DNA from 4 places in the Variovorax arabinosiphilus genome. Region 1 is predicted to be linked to each of the others. Evidence: predicted binding sites of a transcription regulator. Region 1 holds the regulator's gene; each other region holds the start of a gene.
What was found. The regulator sigma-54, encoded in region 1, starts transcription at its own class of promoters, with help from an activator protein. The targets are predictions, from matches to a motif close to TGGCANGNAANCTGCTTT.
Positions count from the first base shown of each region.

Region 2: a site for sigma-54 is predicted at 5,148-5,165, ahead of QTH86_RS07385 (amidohydrolase/deacetylase family metallohydrolase). Genes of this name have one in related genera too.
Region 3: a site for sigma-54 is predicted at 2,921-2,938, ahead of QTH86_RS16780 (isopenicillin N synthase family dioxygenase). Genes of this name have one in related genera too.
Region 4: a site for sigma-54 is predicted at 3,664-3,681, ahead of QTH86_RS07885 (transglutaminase family protein). Genes of this name have one in related genera too.

Region 1 is NZ_JASZYB010000003.1:263,494-271,267, forward strand. Features, by position in the region: gene argS (arginine--tRNA ligase) at 120-1,805, shown strand; gene QTH86_RS19720 (SPOR domain-containing protein) at 1,825-2,511, shown strand; gene QTH86_RS19725 (thiol:disulfide interchange protein DsbA/DsbL) at 2,624-3,277, shown strand; gene lptA (lipopolysaccharide transport periplasmic protein LptA) at 3,527-4,207, shown strand; gene lptB (LPS export ABC transporter ATP-binding protein) at 4,204-5,010, shown strand; gene QTH86_RS19740 (RNA polymerase factor sigma-54) at 5,030-6,589, shown strand; gene QTH86_RS19745 (THUMP domain-containing class I SAM-dependent RNA methyltransferase) at 6,599-7,774, shown strand, end outside.
Region 2 is NZ_JASZYB010000001.1:1,541,692-1,549,465, reverse strand. Features, by position in the region: gene QTH86_RS07410 (FAD binding domain-containing protein) at 1-35, opposite strand, end outside; gene QTH86_RS07405 (xanthine dehydrogenase family protein molybdopterin-binding subunit) at 32-2,419, opposite strand; gene QTH86_RS07400 (isopenicillin N synthase family dioxygenase) at 2,487-3,461, opposite strand; gene QTH86_RS07395 (SDR family NAD(P)-dependent oxidoreductase) at 3,479-4,234, opposite strand; gene QTH86_RS07390 (MarR family winged helix-turn-helix transcriptional regulator) at 4,518-5,027, opposite strand; gene QTH86_RS07385 (amidohydrolase/deacetylase family metallohydrolase) at 5,213-6,481, shown strand; gene QTH86_RS07380 (oxamate carbamoyltransferase subunit AllG family protein) at 6,495-7,646, shown strand; gene QTH86_RS07375 (DnaJ domain-containing protein) at 7,657-7,774, shown strand, end outside.
Region 3 is NZ_JASZYB010000002.1:601,874-609,647, reverse strand. Features, by position in the region: gene QTH86_RS16795 (ABC transporter ATP-binding protein) at 1-303, opposite strand, end outside; gene QTH86_RS16790 (BMP family ABC transporter substrate-binding protein) at 321-1,412, opposite strand; gene QTH86_RS16785 (VOC family protein) at 1,465-1,851, opposite strand; gene QTH86_RS16780 (isopenicillin N synthase family dioxygenase) at 1,872-2,873, opposite strand; gene rutR (HTH-type transcriptional regulator RutR) at 3,050-3,787, shown strand; gene rutF (NADH-dependent FMN reductase RutF) at 3,801-4,286, opposite strand; gene QTH86_RS16765 (malonic semialdehyde reductase) at 4,301-4,891, opposite strand; gene rutD (pyrimidine utilization protein D) at 4,898-5,692, opposite strand; gene rutC (pyrimidine utilization protein C) at 5,692-6,081, opposite strand; gene rutB (pyrimidine utilization protein B) at 6,121-6,915, opposite strand; gene rutA (pyrimidine utilization protein A) at 6,935-7,774, opposite strand, start outside.
Region 4 is NZ_JASZYB010000001.1:1,647,199-1,654,972, reverse strand. Features, by position in the region: gene QTH86_RS07885 (transglutaminase family protein) at 89-3,607, opposite strand; gene QTH86_RS07880 (DNA internalization-related competence protein ComEC/Rec2) at 3,777-6,185, shown strand; gene QTH86_RS07875 (class I SAM-dependent methyltransferase) at 6,269-7,210, shown strand; gene QTH86_RS07870 (IclR family transcriptional regulator) at 7,398-7,774, shown strand, end outside.

The DNA of each region.
Region 1 (7,774 bases):
AAGGTTGATCGGGTGACAGCAACCCGGCGACGGCCGGGCCCGTTCATGCTAACGGCCGATCCCGCACCGCGGATGACCGGACGGATGGCCCTGCGGGTTCACCCCGGTAAAATCCCGCGATGCTATTGGTCAAACAGGAGCTGCTCGCGGCGCTCGCGAACACGCTCGAATCCTTCTCGCCCGGCGCCGGTGCCAAGGCCGCCTTCGAATCGCCCAAGGTGGCGGCCCATGGCGATTTCGCCAGCACGGCCGCCATGCAGCTGGCCAAACCGCTCGGCCGCAAGCCGCGCGAACTGGCCGAGCAGTTGAGCGCCACGCTCTTCGCCACGCCCGCCTTCGCGCAGTGGGTCGAGGCGATCGAGATCGCCGGTCCCGGTTTCCTCAACATCCGCCTGAAGACCGCCGCCAAGCAGCAGATCGTGCGCGAGGTGCTGGCCGCCGGCGACGCCTTCGGCCGCCAGCCGGCCCTGGGCGACAAGGTGCTGGTCGAGTTCGTCTCGGCCAACCCGACCGGCCCGTTGCACGTGGGCCATGGCCGCCAGGCGGCGCTCGGCGACGCCATCTGCAACCTGCTGGCCGCCCAGGGCGCGGACGTCTACCGCGAGTTCTATTACAACGACGCCGGCGTGCAGATCCAGACGCTGGCCAACAGCACGCAACTGCGCCTGCAGGGCTTCAAGCCGGGCGACGCCGAATGGCCGAGCGGCGAGAAGGCTGCGGCGTACAACGGCGACTACATCGCCGACATCGCCGAAGACTTCAAGGCGAAGAAGACCGTCAGCGCCGACGACCGCGAATACACCGCCAGCGGCGACGTGGACGACATCGACTCGATCCGCCAGTTCGCCGTGGCCTACCTGCGCCGCGAGCAGGACCTGGACCTGAAGGCCTTCCAGGTGAAGTTCGACAACTACTACCTGGAGTCGAGCCTGTACACCAGCGGCCGCGTGGCCGCCACGGTGCAGAAACTGGTCGACGCCGGCAAGACCTACGAGCAGGACGGCGCGCTGTGGCTCAAGTCGACCGACTACGGCGACGACAAGGACCGCGTCATGCGCAAGCAAGACGGCACGTACACCTACTTCGTGCCCGACGTGGCGTACCACATCGCCAAGTGGGAGCGCGGCTTCCACCGGGTGGTGAACATCCAGGGCACCGACCACCACGGCACCATCGCCCGTGTGCGCGCCGGGCTGCAGGCGGCTGGCGTCGGCATCCCGGCCGGCTACCCCGACTACGTGCTCCACACCATGGTGCGGGTGGTCAAGGGTGGCGAGGAGGTGAAGATCAGCAAGCGCGCTGGCAGCTACGTCACGCTGCGCGACCTGATCGAATGGACCAGCACCGACGCGGTCCGCTTCTTCCTGCTCAGCCGTAAACCCGACACCGAATACACCTTCGACGTCGACCTGGCGGTCACGAAGAACAACGACAACCCGGTCTACTACGTGCAGTACGCGCATGCGCGTATCTGCTCGGTGCTCACGGCCTGGGGGGGCGACGAAGCCGCGCTGAAGGCGGTCGACCTGTCGGCGCTCGAGAGCCCGGCCGCGCAGGCGCTGATGCTGATGCTGGCGAAATTCCCCGAGATGCTCACCGCCGCGGCCAAGGATTTCGCGCCGCACGACGTGACCTTCTACCTGCGCGAACTGGCCGCCAGCTACCACAGCTACTACGACGCCGAGCGCATCCTGGTCGACGACGAAAAGGTCAAGTTGGCCCGGCTGGCACTGGTCGCCGCCACCGCGCAGGTGCTGCACAATGGCCTGGCGATTCTCGGCGTGAGCGCGCCGCGCAAGATGTGATGACCTCTCTTCCCTCACCATGAAAACAAGACAACGCGGCAACACGGTCATCGGCCTGATCATCGGCATCGTCCTGGGCCTGGGCGTGGCGCTCGGCATCGCGGTCTACGTCACCAAGGTGCCGATCCCGTTCATGACCAAGACCCAGCGCGGCGGGGCCGAACAGGACGAGGCCGAGGCCCGCAAGAACAAGGACTGGAACCCCAACGCCCCGCTCGCCGGCAAGCCCTCGGCGCGCACCCCGCCCGAACAGCCCGCCTCGGTCGGTCCGCTGAACCCGGCCGCGCCCGCCACCGGCCCGGTGCCGGCCGTCGTCGCGCCCGACGCGCGCAGTGCCGCTGTTCCGGCCCGCACCCGCCCCGAGGTCAACGCGCCGGCGGCGTCGTCCGACCCGCTGGGCGACCTGGCCCGCGCGCGCGCCGGCATCACCGCGCCGGCCACCACCACGGCGGCGGCCGACGGCACCGACCCCTTCGTGTACTTCGTGCAGGCCGGGGCCTTCCGCAGCACCGAGGACGCCGAGGCGCAGCGCGCCAAGCTCTCGCTGATGGGCGTCGAGGCGCGCGTCACCGAGCGCGAGCAGGCCGGCCGCACCGTCTACCGGGTGCGCGCGGGCCCCTTCAACAAGAAGGACGACGCCGACCGCTTGAAGTCGCGGCTCGACAGCGGCGGCCTCGAATCCAACCTCGTCCGCGTCCAGCGCTGAGCGCAACACAGGGCGTGACCGAACCGGCGTCCTCGGGCGCCCATCCCTGGCTGCGGGAACTCCGCAGCCGCTGCCCGGCTCTGTCAGCCGCACAGGAGAACCTTTGATGACCATGAACCGCCGTGACTTTTCGCTGACCGCCGCTGCCTCCATCGGGCTGCTCCCCCTCGCCGCCACCGGCGTGCACGCCCAGGCCCGCCCGCCGAAGGCCGGCACCGACTACATCGTGCTGGGCAAGCGCGCCCCGGTCGACACGCCCGCCGGCAAGGTCGAAGTGGTCGAGTTCTTCTCGTACAACTGCCCGCACTGCGCCGCCTTCGAGCCGCGCCTGGAGCCATGGGTCAAGACGCTGCCGGCCGACGTGGTGTTCAAGCGCATCCCGGTGCCCTTCGTGGGCAACGACACCGAAGTCAAGCAGCGGCTCTACTACACGCTCGAGGCCATGGGCAAGGTCGACGCCTTCCAGATGAAGCTGTTCCAGGCCATCCACCAGCAGCGCCAGCCGCTGTTCGGCGACGCCGCGATCCTGGCCTGGGCCGAGAAGCAGCCCGACCTGGATGGCAAGAAGTTCGCCGACCTGTTCAAGTCCTTCTCGGTGGCTGGCAAGGCCAAGCGCGCCACCCAGCTGACCAGCGACTACCAGGTGGCCGGCGTGCCGGCGCTGGGCGTGGCCGGGCGTTGGTATGTGGACGGCGACACGGCCGGTTCGCTCGACCGGGCCCTCGAGGTGGTCGGCCTGCTGGTCGCCGAAGCCCGCAAGGGCTGAGAACGTGTGAATGAACCTGCTGCGCACCCCGATCTCGCATCTGCGGTCCTCACCGCACGGGAGTGCGGCTCCGGTCCTCAATGCAACCTCGGGGCGCTCGCGACGGTTCCTCCACGCGTTCTAAGGCCCGCGGCCGTTCGACACGGCCGCTTCACAAATGTCAAAAGCCCGCCTTGGCGGGCTTTTTCGTCCGGGCGACCGGATGCACTGATCCGGCGCATACAATCGTCGAGCAAGTTTCGTGCCTTTATGACACTTCGACCCCACACTCCCCTTTCCTCCCTCCTGCGCGCCGGCTTCGCCGCGCTGCTGCTCGCCGTCGCCACCGTTCCGGCGCTGGCCGAAAAGGCCGACCGCACCAAGCCCATGAACATCGAGGCCGATGCCATGCGCTACGACGACCTGAAGCAGACCAGCGTGTTCACCGGCAACGTGGTGGTGACCAAGGGCACCATCATCATCCGCGGGGCGCGGATCGACGTGCGCCAGGACCCGGAGGGCTACCAGTACGGCGTGGTCACCGCGGCGCCCGGCAAGCTGGCTTACTACAAGCAGAAGCGCGACTCCGGCGTCGACGAGTGGACCGAAGGCGAGTCGGAGGTCATCGAATACGACAGCCGCGCCGACAACGTCAAGTTCATCCGCCGCGCCATCATGCGGCGGCTGATCGGCGCCAAGGTCAACGACGAAACCACCGGCGCGCTGATCGTCTACGACCAGAGCAACGACACCTTCACCGTGAACGGCGCGCCGCTGCCCCCGGGCGCCAGCGTGGATGCCGGCAACCAGGGCAGCCGCGTGCGCGCCATCCTGACGCCGAAGGCGGCCGGCGCCGAAGCGGCGCAGCCGGGCGCACCCGCCGCGCCGGCATCGGCACCCGGCCGGGGCCTGCGTCCGAGCACCACGCTCGGCGGAGAAGCGCGCCCGTGAACGACAGCGTGGACATCGCGAAACAGGCCGCGCCGGCCGGCGCCGTCGAAGGCAGCCGGCTCCAGGTGCGCGGGCTGCAGAAGCGCTACGGCAGCCGGCAGGTCGTCAAGAACGTCTCGCTCGACGTGCAGAAGGGCGAAGTCGTCGGTCTGCTCGGGCCCAATGGCGCGGGCAAGACGACCTCGTTCTACATGATCGTGGGCCTGGTGCGGGCCGATGCGGGCGAGATCAGCATCGACGGCGAGCCGATCGCGCACATGCCGATCCACCGCCGCGCCCGCATGGGCCTGAGCTACCTGCCGCAGGAGGCCTCGATCTTTCGCAAGCTCAGCGTGCAGGAGAACGTGCGCGCGGTGCTTGAGCTCCAGCGCGAGCCCGACGCCCACGGCCGGCTCGTGCCGCTGTCGAAAAAGCGCACCGACGATCGCCTGAACGAGCTGCTGTCGGACTTGCGCGTCGAGCATCTGCGCGATTCGCCGGCGCTGGCGCTGTCGGGCGGAGAGCGTCGCCGCGTCGAGATCGCCCGCGCCCTGGCCACACAGCCGCGCTTCATCCTGCTGGACGAGCCCTTCGCCGGCATCGACCCGATCGCCGTGATCGAGATCCAGCGCATCGTCAGCTTCCTCAAGAGCCGCGGCATCGGCGTGCTCATCACCGACCACAACGTGCGCGAGACGCTGGGCATCTGCGACCACGCTTTCATCATCAGCGACGGGCAAGTGCTGGCACAAGGCACGCCTTCGGAGATCGTCGACAACGCCGAGGTACGCCGCGTGTACCTGGGCGAACACTTCCGCATGTAAGGGGAGGACGGAACTCTCCATGAAGCAGGGCCTTTCGCTGCGCGTTTCGCAGCATCTCGCGCTCACGCCCCAGCTGCAGCAGTCGATCCGGCTGCTGCAGCTGTCCACGCTCGAACTGAGCCAGGAAGTGGAGCAGATGCTCGACGAGAACCCGTTTCTCGAGCGCACCGCCGAAGAGGCCGCCCGTGAGGAGTTCGGCGTCGACGCCGCCGATGCCCCGCCGCCGCGCGACGACGACTTCTCGCCCGGCCCCGCCGCCAGCAACGACAGCACCACCAGCACGACCGAGGCCGAAGCACCGGTGGTCGATGCGACCGAAGCCACGCCCGACTGGGAAGGCGACGGCACCGTCGACATGGCGCCCGACGACAGCGAATGGGGCGGCGACGCCCCCCCGCGCGCCAGCAACCTGGGCGACGACGAACGCGCCGACGCCACCGAGCTGGCGCGCAGCCAGGAATCGCTGCAGTCCCATCTGCACCGCCAGGCCCTGAGCCTGCGCCTGAACGAGAGCGACCAGGCCGCGTTGCGCTTCCTCATCGAGTCGCTCAACGAAGACGGTTACCTCGAGGATTCGTTGCCCGCCCTGGCCTCGGGCCTGGCGGGCGACGACAACGACGAGTTCGACGGGCTGGTGCACCACTTCCAGGTGGCGCTCGGCCTGCTGCAGAGCCTGGAGCCGGTCGGCGTGGGTGCGCGCGACCTCGGCGAATGCCTGGCCATCCAGCTGCGCGCGCTGGCCCGGCCCGACGAGACGCCGGAAGCGACGCAGGTGCGCAAGACCGCCATCGCGATCTGCAAGCAGCCGATGGAGCTGCTCGCGCGGCGCGACTTCAAGCGCCTGGCCACGCTCACCCGCAGCAACGAGGACGAGGTGCGCTCGTCGCTGCAGCTGATCGCGACGCTCGAGCCCAAGCCGGGCCGGCGCTTCGTCGACGTGGAACGCAACGTGGTGATCCCCGACGTGATCGTCACGCGCATCGGCACCGGCACCAATGTGAAGTTCCGCGTGATGCTCAACCCCGACGTGATGCCGCGCCTGCGGGTGCACGACATCTACGCCGGCGCGCTCAAGCAGCACAAGGGCGAAGGCAGCCAGGCGCTGTCGCAGCGGCTGCAGGAGGCGCGCTGGTTCATCAAAAACATCCAGCAGCGCTTCGACACCATCCTGCGCGTCTCCAACGCCATCGTCGACCGGCAGAAGAGCTTCTTCGTGCACGGTGAACTGGCCATGCGGCCGCTGGTGCTGCGCGAGATCGCCGACGAGCTCGGGCTGCACGAATCCACCATCAGCCGCGTGACCACGGCCAAGTACATGGCCACGCCCTACGGCACGGTCGAACTCAAGTACTTCTTCGGCTCGGCGCTGGGCACCGAGACCGGCGGCAATGCATCGAGCACCGCGGTGCGCGCGCTCATCAAGCAGTTCGTCGGCTCCGAGAGCATCAAGAAGCCGCTGTCGGACAGCCAGATCTCCGAGATGTTGAAGGAGCAGGGCATCGAATGCGCCCGCCGCACTGTGGCCAAGTACCGCGAGGCGCTGCGCATCGCGCCGGCCAATCTGCGCAAGGCGCTGTAAGTCCGTCCCATGAACCAGCTCCATCTCTTCCTGCCTTGCGCCGCCGGCGTCGAGGACTTTCTCGCGCAAGAGGTGCACGGCCTCACCGGCCTGGCCGGCGACGACCTCATGGCCTCGCGCGGCGGCGTCTTCGTGCGCGGCTCGTGGCGTGACGCCATGAAGCTCAACCTGCACAGCCGGCTCGCGCAGCGCGTGCTGATCGAGCTGGCGCACGCGCCGTACCGCAGCGAGAACGACCTCTATGCCATCGCCAGCGGCATCGCGTGGGAGATCTGGTTCACGCCGAAGCAGACCTTCAAGATCGAGACCACGGCGCAGCACAGCCCGCTGCAGAGCCTGAACTTCGCCACCCTGCGCATCAAGGACGCCATCGCCGACCGCTTCCGCGCCAAGGCCGGCGGCGTGCGGCCGAGCATCGAGACGCAGTGGCCCGACGTGCGCGTGTTCGCGCACCTGACCACCGACACCTGCACGCTCTACATCGACACCTCGGGCGAGCCGCTCTTCAAGCGCGGCTGGCGCCAGGACACCGGCGACGCGCCGTTGAAGGAAACGCTGGCCGCGGCCATGCTGGCCGCCAGCGGCTGGTGGAACCCGGAAACCGGCGCCGTGTCGGAGGCGCCGCTGTACGACCCTTGCTGCGGCAGCGGCACCATCGCCATCGAGGCGGCGCAGATCGGCCTGGGCATCCCGGCCGGTGCGCTGCGGCGCTTCGGCTTCGAGAAGCTGCTGCCCTTCCAGCCGCACGTCTGGGAGGCGATCCAGAACGAGGCCGCCGATGCGCCGGCCAGGACTGCGCCGGCCATCTTCGGCAGCGACGTGTCGCACCGCATGGTCGACTTCGCCGATCGCAACGCCGAGCGGGCCGGCGTTGCCGCGGCTGTGCAGTTCCGCGGCGGCGATGCGCTGCAGCGGATGCCGCCGGCCGAGGCCGGCGTGATCGTGCTGAACCCGCCGTACGGCGAGCGGATCGAGGTCGGCGGCGTGGCGCGCGCCGGCGCCCGCGAGCAGGCCGCGACCGAAGATGGCGGCGAATTCTTCACCCAGTTGGCCAGCCACTGGAAGAAGAGCTATGCCGGCTGGACCGCCTGGGTGCTCACGCCCGACCTGCAGCTGCCCAAGCGCATGCGCCTGAAGGAGTCGCGCCGGGTGCCGATGTGGAACGGCCCGATCGAATGCCGGCTG
Region 2 (7,774 bases), on a different contig from region 1:
GCGGCCGCCTCGAAAGCGTAGGCGACGGCCTTCATGCGGGTGCTCCGGTGCGCGCGGCTGCGAGCGCGCGCAGCACGCGCTCGGGGCTCGCGGGGCATTCGGTGAGCTCGGCGCCCAGCGCATGCAGCGCGTCGTTGACCGCGTTGACGATAGCCGCCGGTGGGGCGATGGCGCCGCCTTCGCCGATGCCCTTCTGGCCGAACAGCGTGAGCGGGCTCGGCGTTTCCATGTGGACGATCTTCAGCGGCGGCATCTCGCCGGCGCCGGGCATCAGGTAGTCGGCCAGGGTCGAGGCCAGCGGCTGGCCTTCGCCATCGAAAGGCATCTCTTCGTACAGCGCGGTGCCGATGCCCTGCGCCAGGCCGCCGATCAGCTGGCCTTCGACGATCTGCGGGTTGAGCAGCACGCCGCCGTCCTCGCAGATCGCGTAGTCGAGCAGGGTCACGCGGCCGGTGGCGATGTCGACTTCGACCGCGCAGGCATGGCAGGCGTAGCTGAAGGTGCCGGTGTCGGGCGCGGTCTTGTAGCCCACCACGACCTCCAGGCCGGAAGGGTCGATGCCCAGCGGGATCTTCTGCGGCGCGCGGTACCAGGTGCGCGCGATCTCGTCGAGCGCCAGGCCCGGCGAATCGGGCATGCCGATGCGTCCGCCTTCGACCCGCAGCGATGCGGCCGGCACGCCGAGCAGCGCCGCAGCGATCTCGGTCATCCGTGCCGCCAGCGCCTGGCAGGCCGTGCCGACTGCGCCGCCGGCCATGACGGCGCAGCGCGAGCCCCAGGTGCCGGTGGAGTAGGGCGAGTTGGCGGTGTCGCCGTGCTGCACGCGAACGCGGTCGATGTCGATGCCCAGCACCGTGTGCGCCACCTGCGCCATCGAGGTCTCCATGCCCTGGCCATGCGAATGCACCCCGAGCCGGATCTCCAGGATGCCGTCGGGCGTGAAGCGCGCGGCGCACTGCTCGTAGCCCGGCACCATCGGGATGCCCCAGCCGTGATAGACCGAGGTGCCGTGCGCGCCTTGCTCGCAGAACACCGCCAGGCCCAGGCCGATGCGCTTGCCGGCCGCTGCCTTCGGCTGCCGTTCGCGCCAGGCCTGCCAGCCCAGCGCCTCGACGGCCTGGGTCATGGCCGCGAGGTAGTCGCCGGAGTCGAAGTACTTGTTCGTGATGTTGGTGTACGGCATCGCCGATGCAGGCACCAGGCTGCGGGCGCGCAGTTCGTAGGGTTCGATGCCGAGTTCGCGGGCCGCGGCGTCGAGCATCAGCTCCAGCGCGAAGCAGACGCCGGTGCGCGCCACGCCGCGGTACGGCAGGATGGGCGGCTTGTTGGTCGCGACCGAGCGGGTGCGGCAGACGAAGCGGTCCATCCTGTACGGGCCGGGCAGGATCGAGCCGATCTGTGCGGCCTCGAGGCAGGCGCTGAAGGGGTACGACGAGTGCGCGCCGGAGTCGACCATGGCGTCGCAGTCGATGCCGACCAGCCGGCCGTCTGCTTCGACCTCGACCGCGATGTCGTAGGCATGTTCGCGGCAGTTGGCATTGGCGCCCAACTGCTCGCGTCGGTCTTCCAGCCAGCGCACGGGGCGGCCCAGGTGGCGCGCCAGCCAGGCACAGCAGATCTCCTCGGGCAGCAGCAGGCCCTTGTAGCCGAAGCCGCCGCCCACGTCGGGTGACACCACGCGGATTTGCCCCTGGTCGAGGCCCAGGCATTCGGCCAAGCCGGTGCGGTTGATGTGCGGCACCTGCGCCGCCGAATACATCACCAGCTGGTCGAGCCGGTGGTCCCACCAGCACAGCACGGCGCGGCCTTCGAGCGGCATCATGCATTGGCGTGAGGTGCGCAGGCGGCGGCGCACGGTGCGTGTGGGCTTCTGCGCGGCATCCGCAGCGACGGCGCTGCGCTCGGTGTTGGTCTCGGCGAAGACGTTGTCGCTCCATTCGTCGTGCACGCGCGTGCCCGAATCGACGGCGCCTTCCATGCTGGCCAGCACCGGCAGATCGATGTAGTCGACCATCACCTGCGCGGCGATGTCCTCGGCGCGGGCGCGGGTCGGCGCCACGCAGGCCGCCACCAGCTCGCCGACGAAACGCACCTTGTCCCTGGCCAGCGGATGCTGCACCGAGCGCTTGAAGCCGGGCAGTGCGGACGCGGCGAGGATCGGCTGCACGCCGTGCAGGTCGTCCATCGTGTAGACCATCGACGCCAGCCCCTCGGGCTTGTCGATGCGGCCGAGCCGGGCATGCGCCACGGGCGAGCGGACGAAGGCCACGTCGAGCATGTCGGGCATGCGGATGTCGCCCACGTACTGGCCACGGCCGAGCAGCAGGCGGCGGTCTTCCTTGCGGCGCGGGCTGCCGCCGATGCCTTGGTCGGCGTCGGCCGGAAGCACCAGACCGGCCGGTGGGGTGCGAGCGTTCATCGGTCGCTCCTCTGGAGAAGTGGGGTGTGCCACATATTGATATCGTGTTGTCTAGGCCGCGACGTGCTCAGACGCGCGTGCGCCGGTACTGCTGGTCGCGGTACTCGCCCGACAGCACCGGCGGGTATTTCGCCTGGCCTTCGGGCGCGATGCATTCGACCAGCGCGTCGTAGTTCGGATGGTGGAAGAAGGCCAGCGAGATGCGCTGTGCCGCCGGGCCGCTGCCGGGCGGCGGGTTGACCACGCGGTGCACGTTCGACACCCAGCGGTCGTTGGTCCAGCGCATCAACAGGTCGCCGATGTTCACGACGAAGGTGTCGGGGGCGGTCTCGACGCGCAGCCACTGCCCGCCGCGCGTCTGCACCTCGAGCCCGCCAGGCGTGTTCTCGCCGTTGAGGATGGTCAGCAGGCCGTAGTCGGTGTGCGGGCCGGCGCGCATCTGGCCGGCCAGCGGCGCTTCCTGCTGCGCGGGGTAGAAGTTCAGGCGCATCGCGGTGATGTGCCGGTCGATCTTGTCTTCGAAGAAGTCTTCGTCGAGCCCGAGCGCCAGGGCGGCGAGCGACATCATCTGGCCGGTGAGCCGTTCCATCTCGGCGTAGTACACGGCAGCCGCCGCGGCGAAGCCGTCGGGCCGCGCCGGCCAGCGGTTCGGGATGAAATAGCGCTGGCCCGTCTCGCCGGTGTAGTAGGGCGTGTCCGGCCAGCTTTCGCGGCCGAAGTGGTAGTACTCCTTCAGGTCGCCCGGCGCGTCGCCGGCATTGCCGCGCGACAGCGCGTCGAAGCCCAGCGCGCGGTAGCCGCGCGGCACCGTGACCCTCTCGGGCTCGGCGCGGCGCTTCTCGTCCAGTGGCAGATTGAAGAAGGTGCTGGCGTGGCCGCGCAGCGTGTCGATCAGCGCGAGTGGCACGCCATGGCCCGTGATCGTGAAGAAGCCGATGTCGGTGCAGGCGGCCTCGATCTCGCGCGCGACGCGCAGGCGCTCGGCGCGGTTGCCCTGCAGCGCCGGGGCGAGGTCGATCACGGGAATGGTGGTGTCGGGCATGGCAGCAGGCTCGGACATCAGTGGAAGTACGCGCCGCCGTCCACCACCAGCGTCTGGCCGGTGATGAAGGCCGACTGTGCGTCGGCGAAGAATTCGATGGCGCCCACGAGGTCGGCCGGGGTCATGTCCCGGGCGAGCACTCGGTTGCGCATCGACGGCTCGCGCACGCCTTCGACCAGCGTCGGGTTGCGGTGGACGCCGTCGCTCAGCGTGAAGCCCGGCGCCACGCTGTTGACGAGGATCTGGTAGCGGCCGAGCTCGGTGGCGAGCGCCCGCGTCAGCGAGATCACGGCGCCCTTGCTGGCCACGTAGTGCGCCATCCAGGGGTTGCCCTTGAAGGCTACGCCCGAGGAGATGTTGACGATGCGGCCGCCCCCGGCGCGCTGGAAGGCCGGCAGCACCGCCTGGCACATCAGGAACACGCCGATCACATTCACGTCGAACACCTGGCGCCACTCCTGCGGCGTCAGCTGCTCGAAGGGCTTGGGTTCGAGCGTCGAGTAGATGCCGGCGTTGTTCACCAGCACGTCGATGCGGCCGTGGCGCGATTCGGTGGCCTGCACGGCGGCACTCACCTGCTCGGGCGACGAGACGTCGAGCGCGACACCCGTCACCTGCAGGTCGCGCGCTGCCAGCCTGGAGGCCGCTTCTTCGGCGCCGCTGCGGTCGGCGATGACGACCCGCGCGCCCCGCTCGGCCAGGCGCTCAGCCGCGGCGAAGCCGATGCCGATGGCAGCGCCCGTGACGATGGCGACAGAACCTTGCAGACCCATGAGACCTCCGGTGGCGGACACCCGTGGCAGAAAAGCCGCGGACCCGTGGGCTTTCAAGCAACGTCCATGCCACTAGCAGCTTGCGGTATCTCTTGTCCTTGCGTTGCGTCAATATCCAGGCGAACGTGTGGCTCGGCGCATGAGATTCACGGTCACATGGAAGCTTGTCAGCGTCTCGCGGCGTGCGTGATGCACCGTATCGGTGGCATGCCGCGCATGAATGGGGCATGCCACCTATTGTCGATGCAAAGCGGGACTACGCGTTGCCGGCTTCCGATGAGGCTCAGCGCAGCCGCAGGGGTGCCACGCTCTTGTGGTTGTTCGCTTCCACCAGCCGAATCAGCTGCAGCATGAACAACTGCCGCTCGGCTGCAGGCAGGTGTTCGATGGTGCGGTCGTGGGCGCGCTGGGCTGCGGCTTCCATGCGGCGAACCATCGCCTTGCCCGTGCGACTGAGCTTGACCAGCTTCACGCGCTTGTCCTGCGCCGACTGGTTGCGCTCGATGAACTCGCGGCTTTCCAGGCGGGGCAGCACCTCGGCGACCGTGGTGCGTTCGAGGCCGATCTCCATCGCCAGGGTGTTCTGGTCCATCTCGCCGTGCTCCGCGAGGGCGGTCAGCAGGCTGTACTGCACGGGCGTGATGTTGAAGGCCTTGGTTTCTTCGGTGAAGAGGCCGCTGTGGATCTGATGCAGCCGGCGGATCAGGAAGCCCGGGCGGGCGAACAGCATCGAGCGTTCCTGCGCGGCCTGGAGTTCTGCCTGGATGGTCTTGCTCTTGGTTTTCTCTGTCATCTGAAGACGTGCGCAGCGTTGAGCGGCTTGGGCCGCATCCCGGCCCCGCGGAAGGGCGGGGCTGCGTGTCAGTTTAGCGGGCATACCGCATATCGGCTGCACGGTCGGCCGGTTCCGGGGTGGCACGAAACATGCGGCATGCCACCTATCTAATTCCTCAGAACCCATTCGGAACGACCAAGGACATGACGAACATTCTGCTCAAAGGCGGCTGCGTGATCGACCCGGCCAGCCAGCGCAACGGCATCATGGATGTGCTGGTGGCGGGCACGCGCATCGCGGCTGTCGGTCCTGACCTGGCGGTCAGCGCGCCGGCCGGCACCGAAGTGGTCGACTGTCGGGGGCAACTCGTGTTGCCAGGGCTCATCGACACCCATGCGCACGTCTACCAGGGCGTGACCGGCCGCTTCGGGATGAACGCCGACCTGTGCGGTGTGCATTCCGGCGTGACCACCCTGGTCGACCAGGGGGGGCCGAGCTCGATCACGTTGCCGGGTTTTCGCGACTACGTCGTGGCCACCGCCAAGTCGCGTGTGGTCGCCTTCATGTCCTGTTACCTGGTGGGCGGGCTCGAGGGGCACTACTACCCCGAGCTGTACCGCCCGGACTGTCTCGACGTCGATGCGGCGGTGAAGGCTGCGCGCAGCAACCGCGATCTGGTCCGCGGCCTGAAGGCGCATGCCGAGATCGGCGGCTTCGCGCGCTGGGGTGTCGACGTGATGCGCCTGGCCGCCCGCATGGGCCGTGAGGCGGACCTGCCGGTCTACATCCATTTCGGTCAGCTCTGGCCGAAGCCGCAGGAGGGTGGGCTCGCCGTCGACCCCGACTCGATCTTCAACCAGGTGGTCGACATGCTGAAGCCAGGCGACGTGCTGGCACATCCCTTCAGCCGGCACCCGGGTGGCTTCGTCGAACTCGACGGGAAACTGCATCCCCTGGTGAAGGAGGCGGTCGCACGCGGTCTGAAGATCGACGTGGGCCACGGTTCGCACTTCAGCTACCGCACGGCGCGCATCGTGCTGGATTACGGCGTCATGCCCGACACCCTCGGCGCCGACATGCACGGCTACAACACGACGGTGCCGGCGCCGCCGGGCACGCCGGAGTCGCACCCGGACGAGGAAGACCACATGTTCAAGGGCCGCATCCGCTTCAGCCTGGTGTCGGCGATGACGAGCATGCTGGCGCTGGGGCTGACGATCGAGCAGGTGGTGCCCATGGTCACGGTGAATGCGGCCCGCATGATCGGCATGGAAGACACGCTCGGCACCCTGCGGGTCGGCGCAGAAGCCGACGTGAGCGTTCTGAACGACCAGCGCGGCCGCTGGACCCTGCACGACAACGAAGGCACAGCCGTCACGACCGACCGCCTTCTGAAGCCGGCCTTCTGCTTGCGTGCCGGCGAGCGCTTCGATGCCGTCGCATCGATCCTGCCTGTGGCGCAGGCGGCCTGACGGAATGCCGGGCATGGCTTCCTCGCTGCCTGCGTCGTCGCTGGCGGCCGATGCCGCATCTTGGGCGCGGCCCTTCGAGGGCGCCAGCCTGCGCGACGTGGTGTCGCGCCGCGAGGCGTTGCCCGACCTGGGCCCGACAGTGCTGCTGCACGCCGGCCCGCCGTTCGAAGGCGAGCTTCCGCGTGCGGTGCGCAACGCCTGCGTGCAGGCGCTGCTGTTCGAAAGCCTGGCCGCCGACGAGGCGCACGCGCGCGCCATGCTGTCGACCGGCGCGGTCGAGCTTCGTCCCGCGCAAGACCACGGTGTGGTCACCCCGCTGGCGCAGGTCGTTTCGGCCTCGATGCCGATGGCCGCGGTCGGCGACGCGGCCCGCGTCGCATGGGCGCCGCTGGTCGAAGGGCCGCCGCCGGCCCTGCGCTTCGGCACCGAGGCGCCGGAGGCGCGCTTGCGTCTCGCCGCGATCGCCGATTTCGGCCTGCAGCGGCTGGCACCGCTGCTGCGTGCGCAGCCCGTGGCGCTGGCCCCGATCGTCGCGCAGGCGCTAGCGCAAGGCGACGAATGCCATGCGCGCACCGGGGCGGCCAATGCGGCGCTGGTCGAGGCCATTGCCGGCCTTGCCGCCGACGACCGGGCGGCACTGCAATCCAACCCAGGCTTCGTGCTGACGATCCTGATGGCGGCGGCATGTTGGCGGCTGCGCCACGCCACGCACGGTCTGGCCGCCGTCGGCGGCAATGGCGTCGACTTCGGGTTGCGCATGCATGGCGACAGCCGATGGCACCGATGCCCGGCCACGCCCCCGAGGGGCACGCGCATGCCCGGCCATGCCGACACCGAGGCGCTGGGCGCCATCGGAGACAGCGCGGTCATCGATTTCTGCGGGCTGGGTGGCCAGGCGCTGGCCGCGGCGCCGGCGCTGCAGGACGAATGGCTGAATGTGTTGCCCGACGCACTGGTGGCGCAGCGCGCTGCGGTGGTCGAACCGGCCACAGGGCTGGTCGACATCGCGCGCGCGGCGGCGAGCGGTGTGTCGCCGCTGGTCGATCTCGCCATCCTCGACCAGCAAGGCACGCACGGACTGATCGGCCGCGGTGTGTACCGGCCCGACGTGGCGCTGTTCGTCGAAGCCTCGGGCGAAGTCCCTGGGCGGGCCCCGACGTCGTGATCGATCGCGGATGAGCCTCTATGCCTTGCTGGGTGTGCCCGAGGACGCGAGCCTCGAGGAGATCGAAGCGGGCTATCGGCGCGCCCGCGAGGCGCTCGGGCCGGAGCGAACGGGCATTGCGCTGCGAT
Region 3 (7,774 bases), on a different contig from region 1:
CAGGATGTTTTCGGCCACGGTGAAGGGCTTCACCAGCTTGAAGTGCTGGTGCACCATGCCGATGCGATGCCGCGCTGCATCGCGCGGGCCGCCCAGCTGCACCGGGTTGTCGTCGACCCACATCCGGCCGGCCTCGGGGGCATAGAGGCCGGCCGCGATGTTCATCAGCGACGACTTGCCCGCACCGTTCTCGCCCAGCAGCGCATGCACCTCGCCCCAACGCGCGTCGAAGTCCGCGTCGGTCAGCGCCTGGAAGCCGTCGAAGGACTTGCCGATGCCGGTGAGTTGAAGGGCGGTCGCCATGCTCGGGTGCCAGGGCCTTACTTCTGCGTGACCACGCCCTTGACGTACCAGTCCATCTTCCAGAGGTCGGCGTCCGACAGCACGGCGCCGGCGGCGACGCGCTCCTTGCCCTCGCGGTCCTTCAGCGGGCCGGCGTAGATCTGCTTGCCCTTCAGCAAGGCATCGCGTTCGGCATTGATGAGCGCAGCCTTGTCTTTGGGCACGCCTGCACCGAAGCCGGCGATGTCGGTGCCGCCGTCCTTCATCGCGATGAAGGCGCCGTATTGGGCCGGCTTCCAGCCGCCCGCCATGATCTTCTTGAGTTCGGGCGTGAGGAACTTGTCCCAGACCCAGACCGACGAGCACAGCGTGGCCTTGGGCGCGAACTGGCGCAGGTCGCGGTGGTGGCCGGTGCCGTACACGCCGCGCTCCTGCGCGACGATCTGCGGCGTGGGCGAGTCGACGTGTTGGCCGATCACGTCGGCGCCCTGGTCGATCAGCGCCATCGCGGCGGCGCGTTCCTTCACCGGGTCGTTCCACGCGCCGGTGTAGATCACGTTGACGGTGGCATTCGGGTTCATCTTCTGCGCCCCGAGCGCGAAGGCGTTGACGGTCCAGTTCACCACGCCGAAGGGGTTGGCCGCGACGAAGCCCAGCTTGCCGCTCTTGGATGCCGCGCCGGCTGCCATGCCGCACAGGTACTGGCTCTCGTAGGTGCGGCCGTAGAACGATTCGAGGTTGGCGCCGTTGGTGGTGCCCGAGCCGTTGAGGAAGGCGACATCGGGGTACTTGGCGGCCAGCTCCTTGAAGGCGTCGGAATAGCCGAAGGCCGTGCCGATCACGATGTTGGCACCGCGCGAGATGAAGCGCTCGGCCGCCGGCTTGATGGCCGAGGCGTCTTCGGGCACGTTCTCGACGAACTGGATCTTCTTGCCGATGGCGGCCTCGACCTTGAGCCGTGCCTCGTCGAAGGCCTGCGTCCAGCCGCCGTCGTTCTTCGGGCCGAAATAGATCATCGCGATCTTCGGCTCGCCCTTGAGGGTGAAGCCATCGGCAGCCACGGCGGCCCCCGGCAGCGTTGCACATGCCACCAGCGCCGCAACGGCGCAAGAAATCGATCGACGCAACATCACTCTGACCTTTCAGGCGGGAAGAAAAAAGAAGGGGGAGGGCGGCGCGCGTCTACATCATGAAGTTGATGCGGAACACGTTGCCTTCGGGATCGAGCAGTACTGCTTGGTACCAGTGGTAGTAGGTCTCGTACGGCGCCTTGACGAGCTTGGCGCCGGCGTCGACGGCGATGGGCACCCTGCGGTCGACCTCGTCCTTCGAATCGACGTCGATGTTCAGCAGGAACTTCACGCCGCGGGTGTCGGAGAACTCGGCCAGGTGCAGCAGCGCGTAGGCGTCGAGCGCGTTGAAGCCCAGGCTCGACTTGCCGGTGTCCAGGCCGCGGAAGATCGGCGAGCGGATGGCCTCGATCTCGGGAAAGCCGAACACGCGCTGGTAGAAGCCGCTGAGCGCGACCACGTCCTTCGCGAAGACGTTGACGTAGGAGAGGTGGGCCATGCGTGTCTGCGCGTGCGGGCTCAGGCCGTGGCCTTGGTGCCGCCGAAGGTCGTCTGCTTGACGAACTTCGAGGTCAGATGGTCGCCCGAGGAGATGGGCGCGTACTTCGCCACCTCGCCCGGCACCAGGCAGCTCGGCAGGCACTCGACCATCGCGTCGTAGTTGGGTTGATGGAAGAAGACCAGCGACTGCCGGCGGTTGCTGCTGGCCACCTCGAAGGGTGGGTTGACCACGCGGTGCAGCGTCGACACCCACTGGTCGTTGGTCCACTGCATCATCAGGTCGGCGATGTTCACGACCAGGCCGCCGTCGACCTGCGGCACGTCGACCCACTGGCCGGCCTTGTTGAAGACCTGCAACCCCTTGTCGTCGGGCAGCACGATGGTGAGGCTGCCGTAGTCGCTGTGGGCGCCGGCGCGCAGCTGGCCCGGCAGGGGCGCCTCGGTCTGCGGCGGGTAGCTCAGCACGCGGAACATGCTGATGTGCTTGTCGATCTTGTCGTCGAAGAAGGTCTCGGGCAGCTTCAGGCCGAGCGCGAAGATGCGCATGAGCGAACGCGACAGGTCGCTCATCGCCTCGAAGTAGGCCTCGTAGGCCTCGCGGAAGCCCGGAATCGGCGGCCAGCTGTTGGGCTCGAAGTGCGGGCCGGCGGCCGGGCCGCGGTGGTAGTCGTCGTTGGGCACGCCCGAGGGGTCGATCGAGAAGGACTCCTTCAGGTCGCCCGGCGCGGCCTCCTCGAGGCTGTACGACAGGCCTTCCTCGCCGACCGCGCTGTAGCCGCGCACCGCGTCTTCGCGGGGCCGGTCGACCTTGCGCTTCTCGGCCAGCGGCAGCGCGAAGAACTGGCGCGAGAGCGCCGACACGCGCGCGATCAGCGCGGGGTCGATGCCGTGGTTCGTGATGACCAGGAAGCCGATGCTGCGGCAGGCCTCGTCCACCTTTTGCGCCAGCGCGGCGCGCGCGTCCGGCGTGCCCTCGAAGTAGGGGGCGAGGTCGATGATCGGTACGGACAGCAGCGTCATGTCGTCATTCCTTGATCCAGCGCGAAGACGGTCGCGACACGGTGTGGCATGCAACGTCCATGCCAGTTGGACCAAATGGACAAATGCGTTACCGTCGCCCCGCCGCACCAAGCGGGTACGGCTCGTGCAAGCAGATGTGCACGTTTGAAGAGCAATGCACAAGAAAGCACCAGGACATGGCAAAGATGACAGGGAGCACCGCGGGGAAGCCCACCACCAAGCCAGCTCCCAAGACAGTCGCCAAGCCGTCGCAGCGGGTGCTGGCCAAGCGGGCGCCGGCCGCGCGCGGGCCCGCCGCGATCAACCGGCGCCTGCGGCAGATCGAGGACAAGCGCAGCGTCATCCTGGCCGCGGCGCTCGGCCTGTTCTCGCGCTACGGGCTGCACGGCACCAGCGTCGACCAGGTGGCCGCGCGCGCCGACGTCTCCAAGAGCAACCTGCTCTACTACTTCGCCAACAAGGAGGAGCTCTACGTCTGCGTGCTGCGCGATCTGCTCACCGTGTGGCTCGAGCCGCTGCGCGGCTTCAGCGTGGAACAGGACCCGCACGAGGCCATCGCCGACTACATCCGCCGCAAGCTGGTGATCTCGCGCGACCGGCCCGATGCATCGCGGCTGTTCTGTCTGGAGATGATCCAGGGCGCCCCGCTGCTGCGCGACGAACTCAGTCGCGAGCTGCGCGACCTGGTCGAGCGCAAGTCGGAGGTCATCCGCGCGTGGGTCGCGGCCGGCAAGCTCGGCGCGGTCGACCCGCACCACCTGATCTTCGCGCTGTGGGCCACCACCCAGCACTACGCCGACTTCGGCGTCCAGGTGCAGGCCATCACCGGCCGCACGCTCGACGACCCGGCCTTCTTCGAGCAGACGGTGGAGAACGTGCAGCGCATCGTGCTGCAGGGCATCGCGGCGGACTGACCCGGCGGACGGATCAGTCTGCCGTTGTCATGAGGCCGTGATAGCGCCGGTCGAAGTACACGAGCCCGTGGGCCGTGTCGCCGAGCGTGATGGCGGCCACCTCGCAGAACAGCACGTCGTGCGTGCCGACGGCGGTGCTGCGCACCACGCGGCAATCGAAGGACACGGCGGCGCCGTCGAGCATCGGCGAGCCGGTGACGCCCGCGTGCCAGCGGCCGGCCGCGAAGCGCTCGTCCATCGGCGTCTTGCCGCCGAACACGCCCGAGAGCGCCTGGTGGTCCGGTGCCAGCACGTTCACGCACAGCACGCCGTTGGCCTCGAAGGCCGGGTACACCGACGCCGTGCGGTTCAGGCAGATCAGCAGCGTGGGCGGCTCGTCGGTCACGCTGCACACGGCCGAGGCCGTGAAGCCTGCGCGGCCGGCCGGGCCGTCGGTGGTGATGATGTTGACGGCCGCGCCCAGGCGAGACATCGCGTTGCGGTAGTCGGCCTTCTGCATGAGGATGAACGGGTTCAGGCGAGCGTGCAGGCCTCGGCGAAGTCCAGCCGCGGCAGGCGGCCGAAGACCTTCGACGCGTCGCCGTGGCCGAGGTTGATGAGGAAGTTGACGGTCCAGGTCGTGCCGCCGAAGAAGGCGGCGTTGACCTTGGCCTTGTCGAAGCCCGACATCGGGCCGGCGTCCAGGCCCAGCGAGCGGGCCGCCAGGATCAGGTAGGCCGCCTGCAGCGTGCCGTTGCGGAAGGCGGATTCGTGCGCCAGCTCCGGGGTGCCGGCCACCCAGGGGCGTGCGTCGGCATGCGGGAACAGCTTGGGCAGCTTGTCGTAGAAGGCCGTGTCCCAGGCCGCGATCACCGTGACGGGGGCCGTCATCGTCTTGTCGACGTTGCTGGGCGACAGGGCCGGCTTCAGACGTTCCTTGCCCTCGGGGGTGCGCACGAAGACGAAGCGGGCCGGCGAGCAGTTGACCGAGGTCGGGCCCATGCGGGCGAGTTCGTAGACCTGCTGGAGCAGGTCGTCGGACACGGGCTCGGCCGTCCAGCCGTTCTGGCTGCGGGCTTCGGTGAAGAGGGTCGCCAGGGCGGCGGTGTCGAGTGCTTGGGTCATGGGATGTCAGTAAGCGCCCGTCTTGGCGAGGAAGGCGAGCAGGGTGGCGTTGAAGGTGTCCGCGTCCGTCACGCTGTGGGCGTGTCCGCCATGCGGTACCCGGTCGAGTATCGCGCGGGGCAGGGCGTCGGCCAGGCGCTGCGACATCGTCCAGGGCACGAGCACGTCGTCCATCGCGGCGGCGACCAGTGTCGGCACCGCGATGCTGCCCAGTCGCGCGTCGACGTCGAAGGCGCGCAGCGCGCCGATGCGCGCCCGCATGTTGGCTTCGCCGGGGAAGTGCGCGAAGGCGTGATCGACTTCGGCCTGCACCTCGTCGGCATGCGCGGCGCACCAGTCGGCCGGGTACAGGAAGATTGGCTGCGCCTCGACATAGGCACGCGGGCCGACCGCGCCCAGCAGCGCCAGCCGCGCCTCGAAGCAGCGCGCCGAATGCGGGTTGGGCCGGGACCAGGCGTTGACCAGCACCAGCCCGGCCACGCGCGACGGTGCATCGAGCGCGAACTGCAGGCCGACCAGGCCGCCCAGGGCATGGCCGATGACGATGCATTGCGCGGTGTCGGTCGCGTCGAGCACCTCGACCACGTCGTGTGCCATGTCGGCGATCGTGTAGTCGGCCTTCAGCGCTTCGGGGCTGCGGCCGGTGCCGCGCTGGTCGTACGCGACCACGCGCCAGCCGGCAGCCACCAGCGCCGGGATCTGCGGCTTCCAGAAATTCGCCGAGCCGCCCAGGCCGGACGACAGCAGCAGGCTGGGCGCGCCGGGCGTCGCCTGGCCGTGGACCTCGTGGTACAGCGGCATCAGGGCTTGCCGACGTGGGCGATGGAGGCGATTTCCACCAGCGCGTCGGGCTTCACCAGGCCGCACTGGATGCAGTAGCGCGCCGGCTTCACGCCCGGGAAGTACTCCGCATAGACCGCGTTGACCTTCGCGTAGTCGGCCCAGTCCTTGATCATGATCATGTTGAAGGTCACGTCGTCCATCGTGCCGCCGGCGGTGGTGATGACGCTCTTGATGGTCTCGAGCACATGGCGCGTCTGCAGCGTCGCATCGCCCACGTGGACCACGTTGTTGTCCTTGTCGAAGGGCAGCGTGCCCGACACGTAGACGACGCCGTCGGCCATGGTGCCGGGAACGAAGGGCGCGATGGGGGTGGTGGTGCCGGGCGGGATGATGGCTTGCTTGGGCATGGACGAAGTTCCTGAAAAACGAGGGGTGGAGGAAAGGGGTCAGGCCGCGGTGGTCTCGCGTGCGGTCATGGCGGCGGCCGGCGTGCTCGGCGCAGCCACGGTGCGGCAGAAATCGTCCACGGTCGAGACCCAGCCGAAGAAGGTCTCGACGTTGTAAACGGCGGCCTTCTGGATGGCCGCGCCGCCCAGCTCGTGCGTCGCGTCTTCCAGCATTACGGCGAAGTACTCGAGGTGGAAGGCGTCGCGCAGCGTGGACTCGACGCACACGTTGGTCGCGATGCCGGTGAACACCAGATTGCGGATGCCGCGGGCGCGCAGGGTGCTGTCGAGCGTGCTGTTGAAGAAGCCGCTGTAGCGCGTCTTGGGGATCACGATGTCGCCGGTCTGCGGCTTCATCACGTCGAGCAGTTCGTAGTCCCAGCCGCCTTTGGCGAGGAACTTGCCGGCCAGCTCGGGCTTCTTGCGCATGGTCTTGAGCGCGTTCGACTTGTACCAGTTGGGCGAGCCCGGGCCGCCGGCATCGACATACGCGGCGTCCCAGCCGTTCTGCAAAAAGATGACCAGGATGCCCGCCGCGCGCGCCGCCTCGACGGTGCGCACGATGTTGGCGATGGTGCCCTGCGCGCCCGAGATGTCGAAGCCCGCCGAGTCGACGTAGCCGCCCACCGAGGCGTAGGCATTCTGCATGTCGACCACGATCAGCGCCGAATTGGCCGCGTGCAGCGCCACCGGTTCGGGCCGCGCGGGCAGCACCAGTGGGGCGGGCGCACCGGGCGCATTCGGCACGCCGACCGGCACGGTCGAGGTGAGGGTGGTGTTCTTCGGTGTCGTCATGGGGCGATTCCTTCGGGGATCAGGCGGCCAGCGCCTGCGGTTGGACCTGGGAGGGCACGGGCGAATCGACATTGACGCGGCTCTTCATCAACGGCTGGATGCGTTCACCGAAGGCCCCGACGCCCTTCACGAAGTCGTCGAAGGTCAGCAGCACGCCCTCGGTGCCGGGCACCTCGGCCACCTCGTCGAGCATGCGCGCCACGTTGGCATAGGAGCCGATCAGCGTGCCCATGTTGATGTTCACGGCGGAGGTGGGGTCGGCCATCTGGCGCACGTTGGTGTCGGCGCCCGATTTGGTGTCGGCCGCGCCCTGCACGCCCAGCCAGGCGATGGCCTCCTGGTCGGCGCCGGCCTTGTAGTGTTCCCACTTGGCGCGGGCGGCCTCGTCGGTCTCGTCGGCGATCACCATCATCAGCACGTAGGTCGTGACGTGGCGGCCGGTCTTGGCGGTGGCCTCGATCAGCTTCTGCGCCGAGGGCGCGAAGGCCTTGGGTGTGTTCACGCCCTTGCCGAAGCAGAAGTTGTAGTCGGCGTACTTGGCCGAGAAGTCCATGCCGGCGTCGCTCGCGCCGGCGCAGATCACCTTCATGTCGGCCTGCGGCTGCGGGCTCAGGCGGCAGTCTTCCATCTGGAAGTGCTCGCCCTTGAAGTCCGACTGGCCCCGGCCCCACAGGTCGCGCAGCACCTGCACGTACTCCGAGAGGTACTGGTAGCGCGTGCCGAAGAACTGGTCGCCCGGCCACATCCCCATCTGCGAGTACTCGGGCCGCTGCCAGCCGGTGACCAGGTTCACGCCGAAGCGCCCGTTGGAAATCGAATCGATGGTCGAGGCCATGCGCGCCACGATGGCCGGCGGCAT
Region 4 (7,774 bases), on a different contig from region 1:
GCCGATTGTCACACCGTGGTCATGCGCGCGCGGCAGCCGCCCCACGATAAAACGCCGGCACCTGCGCCATACGGCCGCGTGGGCAGCCTCATCGTCGCAGGTCGAGCGTGAACGGGAACTCGCGGCTGCCGGCCAGCTCGATCGTCGCTGGCGGCACCTTCATCAGCCCCGGCGTGTGGCCCATGCGGGTGAAGCGCGCCATGCGCCGGCTCTCGGCCTCGTAGGCGTTGACTGGGAAGGTGTCGTAGTTGCGCCCGCCCGGGTGGGCGACGAAGTACTGGCAGCCGCCCAGCGAGCGCTTCATCCACGTGTCGACGATGTCGAAGGTCAGCGGCGCGTGCGCGCCGATGCTCGGGTGCAGCGCCGACGGCGGGTTCCAGGCCTTGTAGCGCACGCCGGCGACGAATTCGCCGACGGTGCCGGTGGGCTGCAGCGGCAGCACCTTGCCGTTGACCGTGATGACGTGGCGGCTTTCGTTGAGGCCGGTCACGCGCACCTCGATGCGTTCGAGCGACGAATCGACATAGCGCACCGTGCCGCCGGCCGAGCCTTCCTCGCCCATCACGTGCCACGGTTCGAGCGCATTGCGCAGCGAGAGCTCCACGCCCATCGCCTGCACCTGGCCGACCAGCGGGAAGCGGAATTCGAGGTGCGGCGCGAACCAGTTCGGGTCGAAGGGGAAGCCGGCCTGGCGCATCTCGCTGATGACGTCCTCGAAGTCCATCTTGACGAAGGTCGGCAGGAGGAAGCGGTCGTGCAGCTCGGTGCCCCAGCGGGTGGCCGGCGCCTGGTAGGGCTCGTCCCAGAAGCGCGCGATGAAGGCGCGCAGCAGCAGTTGCTGCGCGATGCTCATGCGCGCATGCGGCGGCATCTCGAAGGCGCGCAGTTCCAGCAGGCCGAGGCGGCCGGTGGAGGAGTCGGGCGAGTACAGCTTGTCGATGCAGAACTCGCTGCGGTGCGTGTTGCCGGTCACGTCGACCAGGATGTTGCGCAGCGTGCGGTCGACCAGCCAGGCGGGCATGTTCTGGCCGTAGATCTCGCGGTTCTTCGCGATCTCCTTGAGCGCGATCTCCAACTCGTAGACCTGGTCGTTACGGGCCTCGTCGACGCGCGGCGCCTGGCTCGTCGGGCCGATGAACATGCCCGAAAACAGGTAGCTGAGCGACGGGTGGTTGTGCCAGTACAGCAGCAGGCTGGCCAGCAGCTCGGGCCGGCGCAGAAAGGGGCTGTCGGCGGGCGTGGCGCCGCCCATCACGAAGTGGTTGCCGCCGCCGGTGCCGGTGTGGCGGCCGTCGGTCATGAACTTCTCGGCCGACAGGCGGGTTTCGAAGGCCGCGTCGTACAGGAACTCGGTGTGCGCGACCAGTTCCTTCCAGTTGTTGGCCGGGTGGATGTTGACCTCGATCACGCCCGGGTCGGGCGTGACGGCCAGCATCTTCAGGCGCGGATCGCGCGGCGGCGGGTAGCCCTCGATCACGATCTGCAGGCCGAGCTGCTGCGACGTGGCCTCGATGGCGGCGACCAGGTCGAGGTAGTCCTCCAGGCGACGCAGCGGCGGCATGAAGACGTAGAGCACGCCCGACGAGCTGCCGACCTTCTCGGCCGCCGGCCCGTTGGCGCGGCGCGGGTCGCGCACCTCGACGCACAGCGCGGTGCGGGTGATCCAGTGGGCCGACTCGCCGCGGCGCGGCTGGCGCGGGGTGGTGGGGTCGGTGCCGTCCGCTGAAGCCGCGCCCGGGCCTGTCGCGGCGCTGGTCGCCGTCGCGGTACCCGGGCCTTGCATGCGCAGGGCGGCCGGCGTCTGCGGCGGCGTGCCGAAGGCGTAGGGCACGGCACCCAGGTCGTCCTTCGGGCCGGTCGGCAGGCCGGCGTAGCGCGTGCGGTAGTCGGCGTAGTTCGGCAGGTCGGCCAGCGGCGCGGTCGGGTCGCGGTCGACCAGGTAGGGGTAGTCGCCCTTGCTGGCCCAGGGCTGCGAGTCGAGCGGCAGGCGGTAGCCCATGGGCGAGTCGCCGGGGATCAGGTACATGCGGTCGTCGCGCAGGAACCAGGGCCCGGTCTTCCAGCCGGGGCCTTCGAGCGCCGGTGCGTCCCGGTCGGCGTTGCCCGGCTCGATCGGCAGCATGTAGCCGATGACGGCGTCGAGCTTCTGCGTGAACACGCGGCGCAGGCGCACGCGTTCCATCTCGTCGTCGAGCTTCGAGTCGAAGGGGTCGACGTTGACCGGCAGGCGGCGCTCACGCCAGAGGTAGTAGTAGGTGTCTTCGTAGCCGGGCTGGATGTAGCGCTCGGTCAGGCCGAGGCGGTGCGCCAGCACGGTGGTGAAGCGGCGCGCGTCTTCGCTGGTGTAGTGCGTCGGCACGCGCTCGTCGGCGAAGAGTTCCGGGTTGTGCCAGATGGTCTGGCCGTCGGCGCGCCAGAAGATCGACAGCGCCCAGCGCGGCAATTGCTCGCCCGGGTACCACTTGCCCTGGCCGAAGTGCAGGAAGCCGCCGTTGCCGTATTCGGCGCGCAGCTTCTGCACCAGCTCGGTGGCGTAGCCGCGCTTGGTCGGGCCGAGCGCGTCGGTGTTCCATTCGGCGGCGTCGCGGTCGCTGGTGGCCACGTAGGTCGGCTCGCCGCCCATCGTCAGGCGCACGTCGCCGGCGGCCAGGCGCTTGTCGACGGCGTCGCCCAGGGCCAGCACTTCGGCCCACTGCTCGTCGGTATAGGGCTTGGTGACGCGGGGCGATTCATGGATGCGCGTGACGACCATCTCGTGGCCGAACTCGACCTCGGCCTCGTCGACCACGCCTTCGATCGGCGCGGCGCTCGAGGGCGTGGGCGTGCAGGCCAGCGGGATGTGGCCTTCGCCGGCGAGCAGGCCGGAGGTGGCATCGAGGCCGATCCAGCCGGCGCCGGGCAGGTAGACCTCGCACCAGGCGTGCAGGTCGGTGAAGTCGACCGTCGTGCCGCTCGGGCCGTCGAGCGCCTTCACGTCGGGCGTCAGCTGGATCAGGTAGCCCGAGACGAAGCGCGCGGCCAGGCCCATGTGGCGCAGCAGCTGCACCAGCAGCCAGCCCGAGTCGCGGCAGGAGCCGCTGCCGTTGGTGAGCGTTTCTTCCGGCGTCTGCACGCCGGGCTCCATGCGGATCAGGTAGTCGACGTCGCCCTGCACCTGCTGGTTGATGCCGACCAGGAAGTCGATGGTGCGCTTCTCGGTGCGGTCGATCTTGTCGAGGTAGGCCTGGACCAGTGGCGTGGCCGGTTCCACGACCAGGTAGGGCGCGAGCTCGTCGGCCTGCTCGGCCGTGTACTTGAAGGGGAAGTTCTCGGCCTGCGGCTCGAGGAAGAAGTCGAAGGGGTTGTAGACCGCCATCTCGACCACGAGGTCGACCGTGACCTTGAATTCGCGCGTCTTCTCGGGGAAGACCAGGCGGGCCTGGTAGTTCGCGAACGGGTCCTGCTGCCAGTTGATGAAGTGCTGTTCGGGCTCGATGCGCAGCGAATAGGAGATGACGTTGCTGCGGCAGTGCGGTGCCGGACGCAGGCGGACCACCTGCGGGCCGAGCTGCACCGGACGGTCGTACTTGTAGTGGGTGACGTGGTGGAGTGCGGCGTGAATGGACATCGGTTTTTCTCGGAGCGGCGACGGGCCTCGGGTGAGACGCATACTAGCCCACCGGCAAAGCAATTAACGCGCCACGAAAAGCGTGTAGAGGGAGGGCCTGCCGCATGGATCAGGAAGCGATTTCGTGAGGGCGCAGCACGACCTGCGCGGCTGGGCGCCCTTTGTGGCCATGGCCGGCGCGATCGTGGGCGCCGCCCTGCAACTGCAGCAGGCGGCCTTGTGGCCAGCCTGGCGCTATGGGGTGATGGCCGGTGCAGCGAGCCTGGTGCTGTACGCCATGGGGCGCGCCCGCCGCCACGGCCGAGGCGCGCTGGCCGCGTTGCTGGTGGTCGCGGCGCTCGCCAGTGCCGGCCTCACGGGATGGCGCGCGGCGGTCCATGCCGACGACGCGCTGGACCCGTCGCTCGAGGGTCACGACCTTCAGGTGACGGGCGTGATCGCCCAGATGCCGCAACACGACGACGGCGGCACGCGCTTCCGGCTCGATGTCGAGTCGGCGCAGTGGGCCGGGTCGGCCGGCGAGCCACCGCCGCCGCGCGTGCCGCGCCGCATCGCGCTGGGCTGGTATGCCGAAGGCACCGGCCTCTGGGGCCGCGGGGCGGAAGAGGCGTCGGTCGCGCCGCCGCCGCTTCGGCGCCCCGATGCACTGCACGCCGGCGAGCGCTGGCGGCTGACCGTCCGCCTCAAGGCGCCGCACGGCAACCTGAACCCGCATGGCTTTGATCAAGAACTGCAGATGTGGGAGCAGGGCGTGCAGGCGACCGGCTACGTGCGCACCGGCGCCCGCGATGCGCCGCCGGAACGCCTCGCCGCCACCTGGCAACGCCCGGTCGAGCGCGCCCGCGAAGCCGTGCGCGACGCGGTCTTCGAGCGCGTGACCGACCGGCGCCTGGCCGGTGTGATCGCCGCGCTGGTGACCGGCGACCAGGGCGCCATCGACCGCGCCGACTGGGACGTCTACCGCGCGACGGGCGTGGCCCACCTGATGGCGATCTCGGGTCTGCACATCACCATGTTCGCGTGGCTCGCGGCCTTGCTCGTCGGGGCGCTGTGGCGGCGCAGCACGCGCCTGATGCTGCGCTGGCCGGCGCAGCAGGCCGCCCTCGTCGTCGGCGTCGCACTGGCCGGGCTGTACGCGCTCTTCAGCGGTTGGGGCGTGCCCTCGCAGCGCACGGTGTGGATGCTGGCGACCATCGCCCTGCTGCGCATCGCCGGTCGGCGCTGGCCGTGGCCCTGCGTGTGGCTGCTGGCCTGCGCAGTGGTGGTGACGGTCGACCCGTGGGCCTTGATGCAGGCCGGCTTCTGGCTCAGCTTCGTGGCCGTGGCGGCGCTGTTCGCAACCGATGCCATGGCCGAGGCCGGCCAGGCGATGACCTGGCGACATCGCCTCGGCCGGCTGGCGCGCGAGCAGGCCGTCGTCACGCTGGCGCTCACGCCGCTCACGCTCCTGCTGTTCCAGCAGGTGTCGGTGGTCGGGCTGATCGCCAATGCGCTGGCCATCCCCTGGGTCACGCTGGTCGTCACGCCGCTGGCCATGCTCGGCGTGTTGCTGCCGTGGGCCTGGGATGCGGCGGCGTGGGCCGTGCAGGGCCTGTCGTGGTGGCTCCAGTGGCTCGCGGCGTGGCCGTTCGCGACCGTGTCGATGGCGGCGCCGCCGCTGTGGGCCGCCGTCGGCGGGGTGGCGGGCGGCGTGCTGCTGGTGATGCGACTGCCCTGGTCGATGCGCGTGCTGGGCCTGCCCCTGTTGTTGCCCGTGTTGCTGTGGCAGGCGCCACGCCCGCCCGTCGGCGAGTTCGAGCTGTTGGCCGCCGACATCGGCCAGGGCAATGCGGTGCTGGTGCGCACCGCCAGCCACAGCCTGCTGTACGACGCCGGCCCGCGCTACAGCCTGGAGAGTGATGCCGGCCACCGCGTGCTGGTGCCGCTGCTGCGCGCGCTGGGCGAGCGGCTCGACACCGTCGTGCTGAGCCACCGCGACAGCGACCACACCGGCGGCGCGCCGGCCGTGCTCGCCATGCAGCCGCAGGCCGCGCTGCTGAGTTCGATCGAGGCAAGTCATCCGCTGCAAGCGCTGCGGCCGGCGCAACGTTGCATCGCCGGCCAGCGCTGGACCTGGGACGGCGTCGACTTCGAAGTGCTGCACCCGGTCGCCGCCGACTACGCCGTTCCGTCGGCCAAGCCCAACACCGTCTCCTGCGTGCTGCGCATCGGCAACGGACGCGCCACCGCGCTGCTGGCCGGTGACATCGAGCGCGCGCAGGAGGTCGCACTGGTCACCCGAAGCGCCGACGGCGCCCTGCGCGCCGACGTGCTGCTGGTGCCGCACCACGGCAGCAAGACCTCGTCGAGCCCGCCGTTGCTCGAGGCGGTCCAGCCGCGGCTGGCGCTGGTGCAGGCGGGCTACCGCAACCGCTTCGGCCACCCGGCGCTGCCGGTGCGCGAGGCCTATGCCGCGCGCGGCACGACGCTCGTCGACAGCCCGCATTGCGGCGCGGCGCAGTGGTCGAGCCGCGCGCCTGGCGCGGTGCGCTGCGCGCGCGAGACCCAGGCGCGCTACTGGCACCACCGCGTGCCTTGAGTGGAACGACCGCCCGAACGTCTGTGGCATCCCCAGCGCTACCGCCAGAATCAGCGTCTCTCTCTTCGCTCCGAATCACGCCTATGCAGCCCTTGTTGGACGCCATCGCTTCGACCCACCTGCCTGTGGATGCGCAGCGCATCTTCCACGGCCGCGGCGGGCTTCACTCCGACTGCGCGCACCTGTCGCTCGACTTCTTCCCGCCGGTCTGGGTGTTGACCAGCTTCCAGCCGGTGACCGACGAAGAACTGGCTGCGATCGGTTCCGCGCTGGCGCGTCGCTGGGAGCAGTTGGCGCCAAGTGAGACGTTCAACTGGGTGGTTCAGTGCCGGCATGAAGGCCAGAGCAGCACCCAGGTGATGGCCGGTTCCGTGCCGGACCCGCACTGGGTGAGCGAGGAGGGGGCTCGCTATCGGGTCAATGTGGGTCGGGGCCAGAATCATGGGCTGTTCCTGGACATGGCCGAAGGCCGGCGCTGGGTCCAGGCATTTGTGAAAGCGCGCACGACGCCCCGGTCACGGGTCAGGGTGCTCAATCTGTTTGCGTACACCTGCGCGTTCTCGGTCGTCGCATTGCAGGCGGGGGCGCGGCACGTCACCAACCTCGACATGAGCAAGGGTGCGCTGGCGATCGGGCAGCAGAACCACCGCGCGAACGGCGTGCTCGACAACGCCAGTTTTCTTCCCCACGACATCTTCAGTTCGTGGGGGAAGATCACACGCGGCGGTCCCTACTCGCTGATCGTCGTGGACCCGCCCAGCTATCAGAAGGGCAGCTTCGTCGCCACCAAGGACTACGCCCGGCTGATCAAACGCATACCGGACCTGCTCGAGCCCAATGGCCATGTCCTGCTGTGCCTGAACGCGCCGGAACTGGGCCCAGACTTTTTGCGGCAGCACGTGAGCGACATGGCGCCAGAGCTGGTTTTCGTCGAGCGGCTGGCGAACCCGAGCAGCTTCTCGGACGTGTCCAACGAACGGTCATTGAAGGTATTGGTGTACAGGTCCTTGCCCGTTCCAGCCTGAATGCGTGCTGCACGCCGCGCTGCGCTTGGGCTCCAGCGTCACGCGACTGCGACCGAACCGCTCCGGGTTTTCCCTTGAAAAGTTTCGCCTGCAGCAACTTTCGCGGCTTTGCTTGACGCCGGAAAGTCGCGCCGCGTTCAATGCGGAACGCCTTCGCGGTGTTCCGCTGAACGAAACAAGAGACAACATGCCCGGAAGAACGCGCACCCCTGCCTCCCTGCTGGCCCAGCGGGCCGTGGAGCCCACGTCGTCGGTCGAACGCGCCTGCCGCATCCTGCGTGCGCTGTCCGACCCCGGCGTCACACGCCTGACCGACATCGCGATCGCCACCGGCCTGGACAAGACCACGGTGCTGCGCCTGCTCGAGGTGCTGATGCACGACGGCTTCGTCGTGCGCGACCCGCACAGCAAGCACTACAGCCTGGGCGCCGAGCTGCTGGTGCTGGGCGCCGCCGCGTTGGCCCGCTTCGACCCGCGCCCGCTGGTGCGGCCGGCGCTGCTGCGGCTCACCGGTCAGTTCGAGGACAGCGTGATCCTGTCGATCCCGAGTGGCATCGAGTCGCT